3 regions of the Brevibacillus sp. HD3.3A genome follow, and region 3 is predicted to be linked to each of the others. Evidence: riboswitches for the same ligand, from Rfam matches in the RefSeq annotation. Region 3 holds a riboswitch; each other region holds the start of a gene.
The links. A riboswitch is a leader RNA that binds a small molecule or an ion and turns the genes downstream of it on or off. The one in region 3 is predicted to bind S-adenosylmethionine.
Positions count from the first base shown of each region.

Region 1: another riboswitch for S-adenosylmethionine. It lies ahead of mtnK (S-methyl-5-thioribose kinase); the one in region 3 lies ahead of HP435_RS02790 (homocysteine synthase).
Region 2: another riboswitch for S-adenosylmethionine. It lies ahead of HP435_RS23825 (2,3-diketo-5-methylthiopentyl-1-phosphate enolase); the one in region 3 lies ahead of HP435_RS02790 (homocysteine synthase).

Region 1 covers NZ_CP085874.1:5,090,042-5,096,504, reverse strand. Annotated here, with positions in the region: gene HP435_RS23815 (anti-sigma factor) at 1-745, shown strand, start outside; SAM riboswitch class I at 838-983, shown strand; gene mtnK (S-methyl-5-thioribose kinase) at 1,133-2,362, shown strand; gene mtnA (S-methyl-5-thioribose-1-phosphate isomerase) at 2,359-3,399, shown strand; gene HP435_RS23800 (GNAT family N-acetyltransferase) at 3,553-4,116, shown strand; gene HP435_RS23795 (ABC transporter ATP-binding protein) at 4,214-5,956, shown strand; gene HP435_RS23790 (ABC transporter ATP-binding protein) at 5,985-6,463, shown strand, end outside.
Region 2 covers NZ_CP085874.1:5,096,940-5,103,402, reverse strand. Annotated here, with positions in the region: gene HP435_RS23855 (spore germination protein) at 1-133, shown strand, start outside; gene HP435_RS23850 (GerAB/ArcD/ProY family transporter) at 130-1,230, shown strand; gene HP435_RS23845 (Ger(x)C family spore germination protein) at 1,227-2,342, shown strand; gene HP435_RS23840 (1,2-dihydroxy-3-keto-5-methylthiopentene dioxygenase) at 2,415-2,927, opposite strand; gene HP435_RS23835 (methylthioribulose 1-phosphate dehydratase) at 2,946-3,599, opposite strand; gene HP435_RS23830 (2-hydroxy-3-keto-5-methylthiopentenyl-1-phosphate phosphatase) at 3,603-4,271, opposite strand; gene HP435_RS23825 (2,3-diketo-5-methylthiopentyl-1-phosphate enolase) at 4,268-5,482, opposite strand; SAM riboswitch class I at 5,651-5,752, opposite strand; gene HP435_RS23820 (sigma-70 family RNA polymerase sigma factor) at 5,953-6,429, shown strand; gene HP435_RS23815 (anti-sigma factor) at 6,426-6,463, shown strand, end outside.
Region 3 covers NZ_CP085874.1:516,569-523,031, reverse strand. Annotated here, with positions in the region: gene HP435_RS02805 (SCO family protein) at 1-142, opposite strand, end outside; gene HP435_RS02800 (rhodanese-like domain-containing protein) at 224-535, opposite strand; one part of gene HP435_RS02795 (IS3 family transposase) at 885-1,158, shown strand; one part of gene HP435_RS02795 (IS3 family transposase) at 1,158-2,029, shown strand; SAM riboswitch class I at 2,389-2,497, shown strand; gene HP435_RS02790 (homocysteine synthase) at 2,588-3,889, shown strand; gene HP435_RS02785 (ArsR/SmtB family transcription factor) at 4,124-5,170, shown strand; gene HP435_RS02780 (MFS transporter) at 5,170-6,378, shown strand; gene HP435_RS02775 (AAA family ATPase) at 6,435-6,463, shown strand, end outside.

The DNA.
Region 1 (6,463 bases), 1.6 Mb from region 3:
AGTAGGGGCGGACATCAAAAACGCAGGCCGCTTTGAAAGCACCAACGTGTTGTGGAACGTCAACGCCAAGCCGCAATGGACCAACGGAGTGAGGGAGCAAAAGCTGTTTTTCCGCTATCCGCTTCAAAGCGGGCAAAAACCGGACGCAGACGAACTGGCGCATTGGCGCACGCCAGCCTGGACGACTTTGGAGAAGCTCCCCGAAGGAACCGTTGCCCAGTTGGCTGTCTCTTTTGCTGATTTTTTGACGTACGAGCAGTATTATGAGCGAATCTCCCGCTACATCAGCTCCGCCAACCAGGATACGGTCTGGTTGGCAGTGGACACCGGAGTGGAAGCCAGGCACGAAGACCAAAAAGACGGCTACCTGCTCTTGGGGCCGGGAGAAGCATGGGGATTTGCGGAGCACGAGCTGAATTACGGAGCGGCTCCGATTCAGGTCAACGGAGAAGGAAGCCGACGGATGGCAGCCTTTTTGGGGGAAATGGCCTACCTTGTCGAGCAAAAAAGCCTCGCGCGCGACATGGGACAATATTTGGTCTCGCGAAGCGATCCGCAAGTCGAGGAGCGCTATCGCTACTTGCAGGAAAAAGGCGTTCGCCTCTACGGAGCAGTCCTGACCGGACCGACGAAGGAACTGCTCAAACTCAAGGATGAGAAGTCGATTACCGCTGCCTTTGTCGGCCAAATTGACTGGTGGAACTGGGATCGCCCGGCTGCTTCCGGCACTCAGCACGTCTGGTAGGAGAGAAGCGCGGTTTGCGAAAAAAGGGTGTTGACATCGTGGAACGGCAGGTTGTATGATTCAAACTAAATCAAAACCGCATACGTTTGGATACCTTATCCAGAGAAGGTGGAGGGACTGGCCCGATGATACCCGGCAACCGACACGACGCTATTTCAACGCGAGCAGCGGCTGAAACAAAAAGCGACGTGCACGGTGCTAATTCCTGCAGAAACAAAAGTGGTCTGGAAGATAAGGGGGACATGACACGTTTATTATACGTGGCGACAGCGACCTCTTTTCTTCGGGAAAGAGGTCTTTTTTGTGCGTTTGGACACGGATTCCTGACCATTTTGTCATTCCGTTCGAGATAGAGAAAAAAACGATTTGTGAGGGGAGTAATCAATCATGGCATACCGCGCATTGACTGAGCAGGAAGCAGTAGAGTACGTAAAAGGCTTGCCGGGTCTGTTTACAGAAGGAGCAGAGCTGACCAGCCGCGAAATCGGTGACGGGAATCTGAACCTCGTGTTCGATATCCAGGAGCCGGCTACCGGAAAAAAAGTCATCGTGAAGCAAGCGTTGCCGTTTGCGAGAGTCGTGGGAGAATCATGGCCGCTGACGATTGACCGTGCCCGCATCGAGAGTGAAGCGCTCCGCATCCAGCACAAATACGTGCCTGACCTGGTGCCGGAAGTATACCACTTCGATCAGGAGCTGGCGCTGACGGTGATGGAGAACGTAGGCGACCACGTCATCATGCGCAAAGGCTTGATTGAGGGCAAGCGCTACCCGCTTTTTCCGAAGCAGATCGGACGTTTTCTCGCGCAAACCTTGTTCTACACATCCGATTTGGGGGCGCATCCGTACGACAAAAAAGCGCTAGTCGGAACATTCATAAATCCGGAATTATGCAAAATCACAGAAGATCTCGTCTTTACCGACCCGTATGAAAATGCGCCGACCAACGACTTTAACCCGCTGATCCGCAAAGAAGTAGAGGCCATCTGGAACAACAAGCCGCTCAAGCTGGAAATCGCCAAGCTGAAATTCGATTTCCTGACTCGCGCAGAAGCACTTTTGCACGGCGATTTGCACACAGGCAGCATCTTCATCACCGAGAGCAGCCTGAAAGCGATCGACCCCGAATTTGCCTACTACGGGCCGATCGGTTTTGACATCGGTGCCGTTATCGCCAACCTGCTGCTCAACTACGCCGGTCAGCACGGCTTGCAAAATGACCAAGGAGAACGCGACTCCTACCGCGAATACTTACTGGAAACGGTTGAAGATGTCTGGAACGAATTTGTTTCCCAGTTTGTCCAGCTCTGGCACAAGCAGGCTAAAGAACGCAGCGCTCATGTCGAGGGCTTGTGGCAAAGCTACGTGAAACGACTGATTCAGGATACGGCAGGCTATGCCGGATGCAAAATTTTGCGCCGTGTGATCGGCCTGGCAGGAGTGGCTGATCTGAATGCCATCGCAGACGCCGAAAAACGCGCCGAAGCAGAACGACTGGCGCTGGCGATCGGGGAAGCGCTGATTCTCGGACGCAACGACATTGAGGAATCGACAGACATCACGGACATCGTCCGCAACGTAACCGCACGCTACTATCAGGAGGCAACGACAGTATGACAACCAGTACACAAACAACGCCAGTCAAGTGGGAAGACGACGTACTCGTCTTGCTTGATCAGACGCGTTTGCCAGTAGAAACGATTTATTTGCAGCTGACGACCGCCGAACAAGTATGGGGCTCGATTCGCCGCCTGGAAGTGCGCGGAGCACCGGCAATCGGCATGGCCGCCGCCTACGGACTGTATTTGGGAATCCGCGGCAGCGAAGCGCAAACGTATGAACAGTTTTGGCAAGAGCTGAACAGCCAGGCAGACTATTTGGGAACGTCCCGGCCAACTGCTGTGAATCTGTTCTGGGCGCTTGACCGGATCAAAGCACGCGTGCAACAAAACTCCGCCTTGCCCGTTGACGAGCTGAAAAAAGCTGTGCTCGACGAAGCACTGGCGATTCAAAAAGAAGACGCAGAAGTATGTCGCACGATCGGCGAACATTTGCTGACGCTGTTGCAAGACGGCATGGGCGTGCTTACACACTGTAATCCGGGTGCGCTGGCTACTGCTGCATACGGTACGGCTACCGCTCCTTTCTATTTGGCAAAAGAACGCGGGTGGGATTTGAAAGTATACGCCGACGAGACGCGCCCCGTATTGCAAGGCGCTCGCCTGACCGCCTATGAATTGCAGCAGGCTGGGATTGATGTCACCTTGATTTGCGACAACATGGCAGCTATGGTCATGTCGCAAGGCAAAGTGCAGGCCGTTGTCGTGGGAACAGACCGTGTAGCGGCCAACGGCGACGTCGCCAACAAAATCGGCACGTATGGAGTAGCCGTTTTGGCAAAAGCGCATGGCATTCCTTTCTATGTAGCGGCGCCGCTGTCCTCTGTCGATCTGGCGACGGCGACAGGTGCGGAAATTCCGATCGAGGAACGTCCGGCAGAAGAGATCACACACGGCTTGGGCAAACAGGTAGCACCGGATGATATCAAGGTGTACAATCCGGCGTTTGACGTGACGCCTGCCCAGTACATTACCGCGATTGTGACAGAGACGGGCATTTTCAAGCCGGAAGAGATCGCGAAAAGCAAACAATAGTCCGTCGTATCAGGAGCGTCTGCCTTTTTATGGCGGGCGCTTTTTTTCAGGAATAGATCGTCTGATTCTTGCTAAATTATGGAACCAGCCGCATAATCGAGCGTAAGAAGTTGCTTGCCCGTTGAAAGCGAATGAGAAGGAGGAGCGGTTATCATGAGAACGATCCCGATTTCCGAAGAAGCATTTCTCAAACAGTTGGAGTTGTCGGATGCCAGCGAAATGTTTTGGCTCACCGATACGAACCGATCCTACCTCAAAGAGTGGCTGCCTTGGCTGAATTACACGAAGTGCGAGGATGACACGAGCTATTTCATCCAAAGAACGATTCAACAGTATGACGACAATCAAGGGATTCACTACGGAATCTGGTATAACGGTCGGATGGCCGGGACTCTCGGTGTGCACAATCTGGACTGGATCAACAAGAAGACATCACTGGGCTATTGGCTTGGCGCCGGCTTTCAGGGCAAGGGGCTGATGACCAAAGCAGTGGCGGCGTATATGGATCACCTTGTTTTCGGTTCATGGAACTTGGAGAAAATCACGATTCAGGCGGCGACAGGCAATTCGAAAAGCAGAGCGATCCCCGAGAGACTCGGCTTTCAACTGGAGGGAATCCTGCGGCGCAATGAGTTTTTGTATGACCATTTTGTCGACCATGCCGTGTACAGCATGTTGAAGGAAGAATGGCAGGAAAGAGCCAGACAAAAAAGGTAGATTGACAAAGAAAATTCAGTCAATTACGATGAAGGAAGCAAAAAGGGGCTGCGCGATTCGCACGCCCTTTTTTGCTCGATAAAAAGAGGTGATTAGCTTGAAGACACTCAAGGAGCTATCCTGGTTTTTTCGTGCCCACTGGAAGCGGTACACGATCGGCATAGCCTTTTTGTTTTTCATCGACATTTTGATGCTCTGGCCGCCGCGGCTGATCGGCGAGACTGTCGACGCGATGCGCAACAGCTCTTTGACTGCCCAAGACTTGACGCGGACAGTCACGATTTTGCTCGCGCTTGGGGTCGGGCTGTACGCGATGCGCTTTGCCTGGAGGTATTTGCTGAACGGCGGCGCGTTGATTTTGGAGCGAACTTTGCGAGAGCGGCTTTTCGGGCATTTGACCCGGATGACGCCGTCTTTTTACCATCGCAAGCGCAGCGGTGATTTGATGGCTGTGGCAACCAACGACATTCCCGCCATCGAGCAGACGGCGAGTACCGGAGTGCTCACGCTGGTCGATTCGTTGTTCATGACGCTTTTGACGCTCGGAGTCATGGTGACCGCGATCGACTGGAAGCTGACGCTCGCCGCTTTGATTCCGATGCCTTTTTTGGCCTGGTCGACTGCCTATTACGGCCGCTTGCTGCATGAGCGCTTTTACTTGGCGCAGGAAGCGTTCGGCGAGATGAACGATCACGTCCAGCAGTCGATTTCCGGCGTGCGGGTACTGCGGGCGTTTGTGCAGGAAAAGGAAGATATTGAAGCCTACAGAAGAGTCAGCGAGAAAACGCTGGAGCGAAACGTCAGCGTGTCGCGGATCGACGCCCTGTTCGAGCCGACAATTGCCATCATTATAGGTTTCAGCTTTTTGATCGGGCTTGGCTATGGAACATACCTTGTCTTTACGAGCGCGATTTCTTTGGGGGAACTGGTCGCCTTCAACCTGTACCTCGGGCTGTTGATCTGGCCGATGTTCGCTTTTGGCTGGCTAGTCAATGTGTTGCAGCGTGGCGGCGCGTCCCACAAGCGTCTGTCCGAGCTGCTTGTGGAGCAGCCCGATGTGCACGAGGTTGACCATCCGATTGCGGCAGAGACACCCCATACAGTAGAAGCTCGCCACTTTTCGTTCGCCTACCCGGGCAGTGACAAGCTGGCGCTGTCCGACATTACGTTTTTTTTGCGCGAAGGGGAGACGCTGGGCATTGTCGGCCGGACAGGGAGCGGGAAGTCGACCTTGTGCCGCGCTCTTTTGCACCAGTATGAAATGAAAAGTCAGACGCTGTTCGTCGGAGGCGTGCCGATTGAGGAGCTGTCTTTTGATACGCTGCGGCAAAAGATCGCGTATGTGCCCCAGGAGCACTTGCTGTTCTCCCGCACGATTGCGGAAAACGTCTCGTTCGGCAAGCCGGGTGCGAGCGAGGCGGAAGTGCTGCACGCGATGCGGCTGGCGGAAATGGAGAGCGACCTGATGCAATTCCGCGAAGGATTGAAAACGATGGTCGGAGAAAAAGGCGTGACGCTCTCCGGGGGACAAAAGCAACGAATCTCGATTGCCCGCGCCCTGCTGCTCGATGCGGGCATCCTCGTCTTGGACGATTCCTTGTCGGCGGTTGACGCACGCACGGAGGAGGCGATTTTGCGCCATCTGCGCCAGGAGCGTGCCAACAAGACGACGATCATTACGGCGCATCGCCTGTCTGCCGTCCAGCATGCCGAGCTGATCCTCGTGCTCGATGAGGGGCGAATTGTCGAGCGGGGAACACATGCCGAGCTGATGCAGCAAAACGGCTGGTACGCCGAGCAGTATCGCAGGCAGCAGATGGAGCAAGACGTTGCTGGATAAATCGGCATAGTGGGAGGGAGAGCGTTTCGTGAGTAAAGAAAAAAGCTGGAAGCGGCTGGTTGAATTTGCCCGGCCGTTTCAGAAACAAATATGGGGAGCGCTGTTCCTGCTTTTACTTGGAACCAGCGCGGAGCTGGCAGGCCCTTTTCTCGCCAAGGTGATGATCGACAATCACATTTTGGCGATCCAGAAGCCGTGGTATCAGCTGGAAGAACGGCCGCAAGCGTCAGCCGAAAAAGCGGTCGCCATCCAGGATCGGTATTATATGCGCGAAGATGCGCTCCAGGAGGCGGGGTTGACTCGGGAAAGCGTCCGAGGCGCAGAAATGACCGTGCTTTCCGAAGGAGCTACGTACTATTTAATGGAGGGCAAGCTCAGTGAGAATGCCCAAAATACGGAAAAGAAGTTTGCGCCAGTCGAGCCGGAAAATGGCCGGGAGCGCTTCGCGGTAACGACGGAAGCTGCTGACGGAACGGAAACGACGTTGACGGGCATCAAGCTGACAGC
Region 2 (6,463 bases), 1.6 Mb from region 3:
CGTACGATTTTCAGACTGGAAGGACTTGTTTCTGCGCTTGCCGTTGTGGAGCATGAAAAATCGTCCGGCCAGCGCCCGCGTCGTCCAGTCCAAGCGTCAGGGGGATAACCGTCCTCGGGGGGATGGCGAATGAAAAAATACGCATTTAACGAGCTGACTGTCCTCCAGTACGTATTTTTTATTCATGGAACACAAGTGGGGATCGGAGTCTTGTCCATGCCGCGAGAGTTGGCCGAGGAAGCGGGAACGGACGGATGGATTTCCATTCTCATTGGCTGGGTATGCGCTACTGTGGCAAGCCTCCTCATTGTGAACATCATGAAGCGCTATCCGGGCAAAACGATCGTCGATTTGATTCCCGTCTTTTTTGGCAAATGGCTGGGAATGGTCGTTTCCGCGCTTGTCGCCTGTTATTGCGCCCTCGCCGCCATGACGGTAATCGCCAACGGGATCGGGATTGTGAACGTGTGGATTTTGTCCCAGACGCCAGGATACGTTTTGGCGATATTGACGGTGATCCCTACCTATATGGTTGTGCAGGGCGGGCTGCGGGTGCTGGGACGGTATGCCGAGTTGATTTTTTACTTGACGCTGTGGATGCCGATCGTTGTCTTTTCCATCTTGCCGTATTCCAATTGGCTTCACTTGCTGCCTGTGCTAAAAGAAGGGTGGATGCCGGTTTTCTCCGCAACCAAATCGACGATTTTGTCCTTTCTCGGGTTTGAGCTGGCGTTTTTTCTGTACCCGTTTTTGCAGCGAAAACAGTATGCCTCGCTGGGAATTGTGGTGGCAAACACATTGTCCATGCTGATTTTTATGCATATTACTGTGTTCAGCTTTTCCTTTTTTAGTCCGGATGAAATCACGCAATATACGTGGCCGACACTCAATTTGTGGAAAGTAATCGAGTATCGCTTTCTGGAGCGAATCGACATCATTTTTCTTGCGTTCTACTTGTTCTTTTTGTCGACGACCACGCTGCCGTACATGTATTTTACGGTGTTCACGACGAGCCAAATGGTCGGGTCAGCCGATCATCGCAAGCACTTGTTCATTCTGATGATCCTGATCGTCGTGGGAGCCTGGCTGTATACGCCCACGTTCATCGATCTGAAAAAGTGGAGCGAGGTGTGGAGCATGACTGGAATGGTTGGCGGATACATCATCCCCGTGATCTGGTGGCTGGCGATCCAGTTGTTTCGGCGCGGAAAAGGGGGGCAAAAGGGATGAGCAAAGCCGGAAAGCTGCTGTTGATCTCGGCGCTGTTTTTCTTTTTGTCGGGCTGCATGGATCGAATCGATTTGGAAGATGCGACGATTACGCTGATGGCCGGAGTTGACGTGAATGAGAAGGATGAGCTGCTGTTTTATTTGTCCAGTCCGGTTTTCAGCCGAGAAGCGAAGAAAAAAAGCGAAGAATTTGGCGTAAAAGCGGAGTCTTTCCGACAGGCGCGGGCACGATTGGACGAGATGGTGACGGGGCTTACTCTTTCAGGGAAAATCCAGGCGATCGTGCTGGGAAAGCGACTTTTGGAGCACCCTGACTGGTTCAAGATTCTCGACGTCATTTTCCGTGATGCGCGCTTTACGGTCAACGCCCGGATGGTCTATTTTGACGGCGAGGTAGGTGACTTGTTTCACTTTCAACCGCCAGACAAGCCGAGGCTGTCCCTGCATCTGACCAAGCTGATCGATACCGCTAATCAGCGGAATTTGACCGTGCGGACGAGGGCGCAAGATTTTCATCGGCAAATGTTTGAAAAAGGGATTAATCCAACCATCACGGCTGTGGGCAAAGAAAAAGCGATCAAGATTTTGGGAACAGCGGTGCTGAGCAAGGAGGGCACGTATGTCGAGCTGCTGCAAAGTCAGGAAACGATGCTGCTCCAGTTGTTTCTGCACGGAAAAGAGGGCGAAGTGACCTTTACGGTGCCGATCCCTGCGCCCAATGACAGCAAAAAGATGATCAAGCACAGAGTCAGCCTCATCGCAAAGCAAGCATCCAAAAAAGTGAAGACGACCTTTCGGGACGGCAAGTTTCATTTCGAAGTAAAGATGAAGTTCGGCGGCGGTATTTCGGAGAGATTGTTCCCTTTTGACATGGAAAAGGATTATAAGGACATGGAGCAGATGGTTAATGCGGAGCTGCGCAAAGAATTTGAGAAACTGGTCGTGAAGTGCCAGCAAAATGAAGTCGATCCATTCGGATTCGGGTTGTACGCGCGAGCGCATGCGTATCAGGAGTGGAAAAAGGTGCAAGATAATTGGCCCAAAGCTTTTGCCCAGGCGGAAGTGAAGTTCGTGCCGGAGCTGTCGATCAAGGGCAACGGCGTCATCCGCTAAAATACGTTAAAAGAAACAAGAACACCCTGGTGCAGCATTCGCTCCAGGGTGTTTCGCATTCCGCACTTTGTATTAGTAGATAGCTTCCCAGCCAGCAGGTGTGACAAACAGACGGATCGCTTTGATTTTGCGGTCATCCATCAGCGTGAAGTAGTGGCGGAAGTTCGGCGGTACCGAAATCAGATCGCCAGGGGAAAGCTCAACGTCGAAGTAACGTCCGTCTTTTCCTTTGATCGCGAAAATGCCGTGCCCGTCTACGCAGAAGCGGCACTCATCATCTGTGTGGTGATGCTCGCCTTTGAATTTTACCAACAGCTCGTCGAGGTTCGGCGTTTTGTCGGAGAGGACGATAATATCGGCAGTCAAGTAGCCGCGGCGTTGGCTGATCGCATCGATTTCCGGCTTGAAGGTGTCGAGAATTTCTTGCTTTTCTTCGTCTGTCGGGCTGTAGTTGTCGCGGTGCTTCGGATCGAGGCGAGCTACATCCCATTTTTCATAAATGATTTCTTGGGTGTCCAGGAAGGAAATGACTTCCTCCGGAGCGGAAATGTACTCGTTGTTGTCGTGGAAACGAATTTGTGCCATGATGCTTGCCTCCCTTGATTAGTTGGATGTAGTGGACACGACAGCTTGGCGCAGCTGCAGCCAGCGGGCGTGGTACTCAAACAGAAATTCAAATGCTTCCAGGTGGCGCTTCGCTTCAAAGTCGTTGCCGCCCCAGGCGTAAATGCCGTGGTTGCGGATCAGAACACCCGGAATTTCCGGGGTGATGACTTTTTCGATCGCGGCTGCGAGGGTCGGAATATCGGCAAAGTTCTCAACAATCGGAACAGTGATCCGCGCATTTTCCTCCCAAATCCCAAGGCCCTTGATCAGCTCCTGGCCTTGAATGGTGAAAGCCCGTTGGCCGAAGTACAGCTCGGAGATGAGATTGTTCCAGACCGTATGGACGTGGAAGCAGGCACCTGCTTTGGCAAACTTTTGATAGACGACTGCGTGGATCAACGTTTCGGCGGACGGCTTGAGCGAGGTTGCCTCCACGGGACGGGAATCTTGATCGACCACCAGATAGTCTTCCGGCGACAGCTTCGTCTTGTCCTTGCCGCTTGCCGTCACGGCAAATTGCAGCGGCTCGTCTTGAATCTTGATGGAGAGATTGCCGCTTGTGCCGGGAAACCAGTCCCGGCGGGCAAATGTCAGCTTGGCGTCATCGAGACGACGAAACGCGTCCAGACGCTGTTCGAGTGTTGCGGTCATGTGTCAGACAACCTCCTGTTTCAGTTGCGTAAGTGTGGCGATCACGTCGTGGAAGGTGGCGAAAGTGCTGTGTGACAGCTGTAGCTCCTCGGCTTTTTGCGCGAGGAAGGAGCGGGCGATCACGAAATCGGCAATTTTGGCGCCAGCCAGGTCAGTGATGGAATCACCAATGACGACACGATAGTGAGTGGCGGGATCGTAGCGGCGAATAATGGTTGTCTTGCACATGCCACAGCCGTTTGTGCAATGCTCGTCGCAGGAATGCGGCCACGTAATCGTGATGTTCTCTCCGGAGAAGTCGCTGCCGTTGCAGTAAATCGGGACATGATCCAGATCAAACGGGGCGAGGATCGGCTTTACGAAAAAGTCGATGCCGCCGCTCGTGATCAGCAGCTCGATGCCTTCCTCGCGGCAAAAGCGGACAAAATCGGCAAAGCCGGGGCGAATGGTCGCTTCGTTCACGATGTAGTCCACAATGTCCTGGCGCAGGGAGGAGGGCAAGAGCTGAAACAGCTTGCCGACGCCTTCCTGTACGCTGATTTTTTGCGACAAAATTTGTTCGGTAAGAGCTTCCCACTCAGGGGGAGCGAATTTTTTTACAATCGCGACGATGTTGTCTTTTTCCGTAATCGTTCCGTCAAAATCGCAGAACAGCACGAGCTTTTTGCTCATCGTGCGCCACCCCATTTCTCCAGGGCTGCCGCCAGTTCAGGCGATTGGTTCGCCGCTTCTTCCAGGCTGTGTCCAGCCGTGACTGCTGCGATTGCATCGACGAACGCTTTGGCTCCTGCGGTAGCGCCGCCCGGATGTCCGTGAATGCCGCCGCCAGCATTGACGATTTGGTCCAGACCGAAATCCGCATAAAGCTGCGGGACGAGTCCCGGATGGATGCCGGCTGATGGAACCGGGAACGAGCGGCGCACGCCTTCCAACGGAGTGGTCAAGTTGGTCGCCAGTTGCAGCGCTTCTGTTTTGTCCAGGGCGACGTTGCCGTATGGCGACGGGAACAGCACCAGGTCTGCTCCGGCAATTCGCATCAGGGTGCCGAGCAAAAGCGGAGTGGCGATCCCGTAATCAGGCGACGGATAGTAAGCGCCAGCGAGAGCGGGGTGGGCCATGATCGGGATGTTGACGTCCGGATCGGCTGCCAGGCGGTGCAAGGCATCGAAGCCAAAAGCGAGGACGTTGAACAGCAGGCAATCTGCGCCAGCTTCCACGGCACGCTTTGCTTTTTCGTTCAGCTCGTTGATCGGGCCAGTCAGGTTGGCCGCGTAGAGGACAGGCTTGCCAGTTTGCGCTTCTGTCTCCTGCGCGATCTCCTTGAAGGCGCGGATACGCTCCAAAAACGGCGCGCGATCGTCTGCGAAGAAGATTTCGTCATCTTTGACCAGATCGACGCCACCGAGCGCCTGTGCCCGGAATTGCGTCTTCAAATCTTCGAACGGAAGACCGAGGCAAGATTTGAAAATGCTCATCAACAGCGGGCGGTTTTGTGCATCCAAACGTCCGCGCAGTCCGTCAATGCCGAACTTTGGTCCGGGAAAAGCTTGTAGAAACGACTCAGGGAAAGTGATGTCCACCAGCTTGATTTTTCCGTCCATGGACAGTTTCCCGAAGATTCCGGTCAAAAGCGAAGGAATGTCGTGCGTAAAATTGCGCGTCGGGTAACTGACGGTGATCAGTCCGCGCGTCTCGCCGTTTTCCAATGTCTCAAGCGGCGTAGCGCTCACGGCTTCCCCGAGATAAGGAGCCAGCTCAGCTTGCTTCGCTGCGGGCAAATCCGTCCAGGAGCCGACCGTCATGCCAACGGCGATGGCGGCTGCTTTTTTGTGTAAGTCTTTGGCTTGCGTCAAATAAGTGACGAGGATGCGTTGATCACTCATGCTAGTCCTCCTTGGGCAGCTTGAAAAGTTTCGTGAAGCTTTCGGGCATGTAAAAAAGCCTCCCCAGAGCGGGGAGGCGGTTGTCGACTATAAAAACGTCTCGTCTCCTCTCATCTCTCGGGTCAGTAGTCGGGACAGAAGACGCAGCAATGCCGCTTCTCGTACCGACTCTTATCCGTTGGAATTAGCACCGTTTCGCTATTCAAGAAAAAAATAGCGCCGGTTGCCGGGCATCATAGGGCCAGTCCCTCAGCCAGCTCGCGATAAGAGTTATGTGGTTCACAGGCCAGTCAGCCGTGTGTGCTACACCCATGATATGACTTCTGTTGTCCGTAGTCAATCTTTGTTTTTTGCCGGAATGTGCTCTCTGTAGAGAGGGAAAAAGTGGCCGGAAGTGAAACTTTTTTCGCTAGAGGGCGTGGTACGTAAAGAAGGGATGTGGAGGCATTGGGAAAGTAGGCTTGGAGTATGTGTACCAGATGCACGTAAACGACATATACCGCTACCTTTTCCGGCTGACACGCGATACCAGGCATGCGGAGGACTTGACGCAGGAGGTTTTTTTCCGGGCGTATGCCTCCCTGGAAGACTACCGCGGCGAAAAGGTCAGGCCATGGCTGTTCAAGGTCGCTTACCACGCTTTTATCGATTGGCACCGCAAGCAAAAGCGCCGCCCGGTCGACTACATGGAAAAGATGCCGGAACGACCGGACGCATCCGCGAGCGACCCGGCGGAACTGTTGGTCGCTCAGGAATTGTGGAAAGAGGCATATGCGCATCTGGAGCAATTGCCGCCCAAGCAACGACAGGTCATTTTGCTGTCAGCCATGCAATTTTCCTACGCGGAAATGGCAGAGGTGTTGGAGATCGAACTGGCGGACGTCAAACGCTCGCTGTTTCGCGGTCGGCAAAAGATGCGGAAGCTGTGGAAGGAGGAAGGGCCATGACGCACCAAAACGGTCATGATCGCGAGCAAAAGCT
Region 3 (6,463 bases):
TCGGCTTCATCACCGGAATCGGATCTTTTGCCAAGTATTTGTAGCCGAACACACCTACAATCGCAAGGATAATCAAGCCTGCCAGCACCGTAAACCAATGGCGCTGCAACGCTGACCCTTGTTGCTGTGCTCCTTCACTCACGATTTCCTGCCTCCCCTGCACATCTCATGCGCCATCCCGCTTTGCTTGCAGCGGCGAGCAGCGCACATTTTCTCTGTCTTTCTAGACTTCTTTTTCCCCAGGCCATGCCAGCATTCCGCCTACCATATTGGCAGCGTCAAAGCCAAGCTCACACAAATATTCAGTTGCCCGGTGGCTGCGTGCGCCGCTTCGGCACACCATGATGACCGGAATGTCTTTGTCCAGCTCGTCGGTGCGATGCGGCAAAAAGCCGAGCGGAATCAGCTTGGCCTCTTTGATATGGCCTTCGTTCCACTCCTCCACCTCGCGTACATCAATCACCTGAAGCTGTTCTTTTGCCGCGAGCTTTTCCAGCAGCTCTTGTGGTGTAATTTCCTTCACGCCATGGCTCATCGCGTTTTTTCCTCCTATATGTACAATCGTTTAGTCGTTTTCTGCCATTTCCATCATATCATAGGCCCCAGGCGTTTTCTAACGGCGGGAGCTGCGAAAGCGCCGAGATATAGGGGCAATTTTGTGACAGCAAGGCTCGGTTGCTTGCAAGTTCAGATAATTTACAAAAATGACCATAAAAATATAAAATTACAAGTAAAAAAACATGTCTGCCAGTTCATGAAAAAAGAACGCTGATAATTGATGAAGCTTAGGGGACTGACCCCGTAATGTGAGACAAATCAAAACACCTTCAAGAGAACCTGACCATGTCGTAAGATATGGGGACAACCTTGGAGGTGTTTTTGCGTTGGCAACTAGAGTTAGTTATCCCGTAGAAATTAAAATGAAAGCAATTGAAATGCGTCTTGCAGGTGTCACCAAAAAGCAGATCATGCAGGAACTAAATATTAAAAATAAGACCCAAATTCAACAGTGGATGCGCTGGTATCAGAGCGGAGACATTCATCGTCTTCAACAGCCTGTAGGAAAGCAATATAGTTATGGAAAAGGGCCGATGTACGATTCTGAACTGGAACAAGTCAAAGCAGAGAATCGTTTTCTTAAACAACAACTGGACGTTCTAAAAAAGTTAGAGGAGTGGGAAAGGAGGTGTCACCAGAAGTAATCGTTCCTTGGATGGAGTCCATTCGTGGGCAAGTAAGCGTGAGCCAAGCTTGCGCGTGGCTTGGTATCCCTCGTTCTACCTACTACCGTTGGAAAGCTGCATACGCGAAAAGAAACGAGGATTTAGTTGTGGAAAAGATTCGGCAACTCTGTATTCAACATAAGTTCCGTTATGGGTACAGAAAGATTACAGCACTGATGCGAGCTGAGATGTCAATTAATCATAAACGAATACAACGTATCATGCAGCGTGAACAACTACAATGCCGAGTGAGGATGAAGAAACGAAAGACAACAGGACAACCTTCTTATGTAGCAGATCATCTCCTGCTGCGACAATTTCAAGCAAGTACCCCCATGCAGAAATTAGTGACCGACATTACTTATTTACCTTACGGAAGTAAACTTTTATATTTATCGAGCATCATGGACTTGTACAACGGTGAGATTGTGGCATACAGTATTTCTGACAAACAAGACACATCGCTTGTCCTCGATACGCTATATCAACTGCCAGACCAACCTGGAATGATGCTACATAGCGATCAGGGCAGCGTGTATACGTCTCAGGCGTATCAAGCAGCAGTTAAGGGAAAAGGCATTACCATGAGCATGTCCCGTAAGGGTACGCCCGCTGATAATGCCCCCATCGAGTCGTTTCATTCCACACTAAAGTCTGAAACGTTCTATCTCGATAATTTTATCTGTACGACGACGGCCATCGTTGTGCAGATTATCCAAAGCTACATTCATTACTATAACTCAATTCGCATTCAAACGAAACTAAACAACCAGTCACCGATTCAATTTCGGCAACTGGCTGCTTAAATAGCTAACGTGTTTTGATCCCTGTCCTACGGACGGGGGTCAGTCCCTAGCGTGAGGGGGAGTTATTTCTATGATGTATGTCCTTGGAATTTTGGCTGTTTGCACTCTGGCTGCGGTCCTCTTGTATGCCAAAAAAGGAAAACAATCTCGTAAGGCAACTCATTTGGTTTCAGATGAAGGAAACCCTCATACAAACCATGTAAACAGAGCTTACCAGACAGGCTCTCTGGATCTTATGGGCAACAGCATGAACGGGTAAATCTTTAAAATCCACAAAATCCACCCCGATAACTTAATCATTTGATATTGACAGCGAAGTACGGTTTTTCATACAATTATGACAACAACTGAAAGCTACATTTTCATCAAGAGCGGTGGAGGGACAGGCCCTATGAAACCCGGCAACCAGCAAGCGAGTCTTGCGCGGTGCTAATTCCTGCAGAATCCATAGATTCTGAGAGATGAACGCACACCCGTGCATAGCCGGAGCCTTCTTCTACTCAGGAGAACGCTCCGTTTTTTTATTTCCTTACCCCCATATAAAAAGGAGAGATGATCATGTCTGACCAACAACAATGGAAACCGGAAACGCTCGCCGTACACGGCGGACAGGAGGTAGACCCGGTAACAGGCTCGCGCGCGGTTCCGATCTACCAAACGACTTCCTACGTCTTCCGTGACACGGAGCATGCTGCCAACCTGTTTGCTTTGAAAGAGTTCGGCAACATTTATACGCGCATCATGAATCCGACCCAAGACGCATTTGAAAAGCGCGTCGCTCTGCTCGAAGGCGGCGTAGGTGCGCTGGCAACCTCCTCCGGTCAGGCAGCCATCACCTTCTCGATTTTGAATATTGCGCAAGCGGGCGACGAGATTGTCGCATCCAGCAGCTTGTATGGCGGGACGTACAACCTTTTTGCCCATACGCTGCCACGCCTGGGCATCAAAGTACACTTTGTGGATCAGTCCAATCCGGACAACTTCCGCGCGTTCATCAACGATAATACCAAGGCGCTCTTTTGCGAGACGATCGGCAACCCTCGCATCGACGTGGCCGACTTGCAGGCAATTGCGGACATCGCGCACGAAAACGGCGTGCCGCTGATTGTCGACAATACATTCGCTTCGCCAATCCTGACCCGTCCGTTCGAGCACGGAGCTGACATCGTCGTTCACTCCACGACCAAATTCATCGGCGGACACGGCACGGCGATTGGCGGCATTATCGTAGATTCCGGCAAATTCGACTGGAACAACGGCAAATTCCCTGGTCTGACGACGCCAGACCCAAGCTATCACGGAGTCGTTTATACAGAAGCAGTCGGCCCGCTCGCCTACATCATCAAAGCGCGCGTGCAACTGCAACGCGATATCGGCGCTGCCGTAGCTCCTATCAACTCTTTCCTGTTCCTGCAAGGTCTGGAGACACTCCACCTGCGCATGGAGCGCCACAGCCAAAACGCACTCGCGGTAGCGAAATTCCTCGCCGAGCATCCGGCAGTGGAATGGGTCAGCTACCCAGGTCTTGAAGGCGACGCCAACTACGCACTCGCGCAAAAATATTTGCCAAAAGGCGCTGGCGCCATCCTCACCTTCGGCATCCGCGGCGGCGTGCAAGCAGGCAAAACATTGATCGAATCCGTGAAACTCTTCTCTCATTTGGCAAACGTAGGCGACTCCAAGTCGCTCGTTATCCATCCGGCGAGCACGACACACCAGCAAATGAACGAAGCGGAGCAATTAACGGCAGGAGTAACTCCCGGATTGATCCGTCTGTCTGTCGGAACAGAGGCGATCGAAGACATCATCGGCGATTTGAAGCAAGCTTTGGAAGCAGCTGTTGCCGTGAGCAAGGTATAGGTTTTCCTACAACACCATACCTTTTCATTCAAGCGAAAACGAAAAAACTACTCTCGTCAGGGAAGTGGTTTTTTCGTTTTTTTGTGTCTTTCACTGGATAGTCTCAACTAAATAAGCAGAGAAAAAAGAACAGATGCGAAAATCATTGAACTGTTCATTCGAAATAATTTGAATTAACAGTTCGAATATTTTAGAATTTGATCTATGAAAAAAATGGGAAAAGGGTGATCCGCTTTGAAAATATGGAACATCGGCAGTGCACGCACCACCTACCAGCTCGACTTCGCTTGCTCACCGCTTTTTGAAGCCGCACTCGGAATCGCCGTCGCCACTTACGATCAAATTCACCACACGCTGGAGCATCCGCCTGAGCACTGGAGCAGCATGCTGAGCGCGCTTCCGCAATCCGTCCAGCTTGAGGTTGATTACGCCAAAAGGCACAACACTTGGAAGACGTTGCTGCAACTGCTCCACCACCAGCCTTTTGCCGATCTCGAATCGTTTTTGCGTGTTGTCAGCGAGCTGTCGGCAGAAGAGTTGCGCTACCACGCCCTGCCTTTTTTGGGCCAGGAACGACAGCAAGCACGCGAAAATGCCGCGCAGGGCAGCGCAGCAGACGCCGAGCTTTTGCAGGCAGCATGCCGGGACCACCTCTTTTTTGCAGCGTATATTGCCCATATCACCTCTGTCGACACAAATGAACTGCGCCAGCATCTGCTCACCTTGATGGAAGGCTGGTATCAGACACACATCAAGCCGCAAGAAGCCAGCATCCGGCGTATGCTGGAAAAGGATACGTCGCAAAAGCGCGCGATGCAGGACAAGCTCGATCCGGAAGCACTGGTGGAGTGGGCAACCGGAGCAAGCTATCCCCCTGAGCCTGCGGTCACTCGTGTGCTGCTAATCCCCCAAGCGATTTATCGGCCCTGGACGGTGCAGGCCGATGACGCGGGCACGAAAATTTTTTACTACCCGGTCGCCGATGAAAACATGAGCGAGCACATCGACCCGTACCAGCCGCCGCAGGCTCTGGTGCAAAGCTTCAAGGCGCTCGGAGACGAGCAGCGGCTCCGCATGGTCAAAATGCTGGCGGAAAAAGAGCTGAGCTTGCAGGAATTGACCGACGTCCTGCAAATGGCAAAATCGACGGTTCATCACCATTTGTCCATGCTTCGTGCCGCGCGTCTGGTAGAAGCTTCCGGCTCCCGGTTTCGCCTGCGCAGCCAGTCCGTATCCCAGCTTTCCCTCCTGCTCGATCAGTTTCTGGAAAGGGGATTTTGATGATTCCGCTCTGGAAAAACCGTTCCTACACCTGTATTTTGCTCGGTCAGCTGATCTCCGAGTTTGGCGCATCGCTTTCGACGCTGGCAAACAGCTGGTTGCTCTACCAAATCACCGGCTCCCAGACCGCTGTCGGACAAATGTGGCTACTCTACTTTTTGCCTTCGCTGCTGGTGCAGCTTGTGGCTGGCCCTTATCTTGACCGCTTTGACAAAAAGCGCGTCATGCTCTTTTCCCAGTGGATGCGCTGTGCGGCTTTCGGCTGTGCTTTTTTGGCGATTTCCTATGCGCCTGACGCTCTTTGGCCGCTCTATCTGACATCGCTGATCAACGGTCTTGTTCAACCGCTGTACGTGCCAGCGAGCCAATCGCTGCTCCCGACTCTTGTCAAACAAGAATCGCTGCTGCAAGCCAACTCTTATCTGGACAGTGCCATGCGCATCGCGATGATTGCAGGCCCGCCGCTGGGCGGGATTCTCGTCGCGAGCATCGGCGGCACACATGTGCTGGGCCTGGTCGCCATCGGGTATGCCGTCAGCGGAGTTTTTCTGCTTTTGTGCGAAAAGACTTCGGTCCCTCCTGCCAAAACAGCAGAATCATGGCTTTTCATGTTCAAGGCAGGGCTGTCCGTCTTTCGGGAAAAACCGGTTCTCTTCTATTTGAGCCTGTACTCCGCACTTGTGCAGTTCGCGGTCGGTGTGACTCTGGTGCTCAATCTGCCGTTTGTGGCGGGCGAGCTGCACGGAACGGCTCTGCATGCGGGATTGTTTTTGGCAGGCTATCCGTTAGGCTACCTCATCGGAACTTTTCTGGTGCCCAAGCTGTTTAATCATCTGGAGCCCTCTTTAGTCATGCTCGTCTCCTTGGTGGCAGGCGGGTTGAGCTTTGTCGCTTTAGGCTTCACTCCGTTCATCGAGCTGGCAATCGCCATCGAGCTGTTGGCGGGTGTTACTGCCCCCTTTTTTCAACTGCACAGCACGCGACTCTATCAACTGCACGTCCCAGCCGGGATGATGGGACGCGTATTCTCAGTGCGTCTGCTGATCGTTCGCACTACAATGCCTATAGGGATCTGGCTGGGAGGAACGCTCAGCGACAGCGTCGGCATTCGCCCGCTCTATTTCGCGATCGGTGCGCTGATCGTGGCCGTTTCCATCGGCGGGATTGCTTTGCAAAAATTTGTAAAATATAGGATATTCCATGTATAATGAAATGCGTGGAAATGACATCACCCCATACCCTATCTACATAAAGGAGAAATCTCATGACTCATCCTGCTCTGGATAGCCTGCT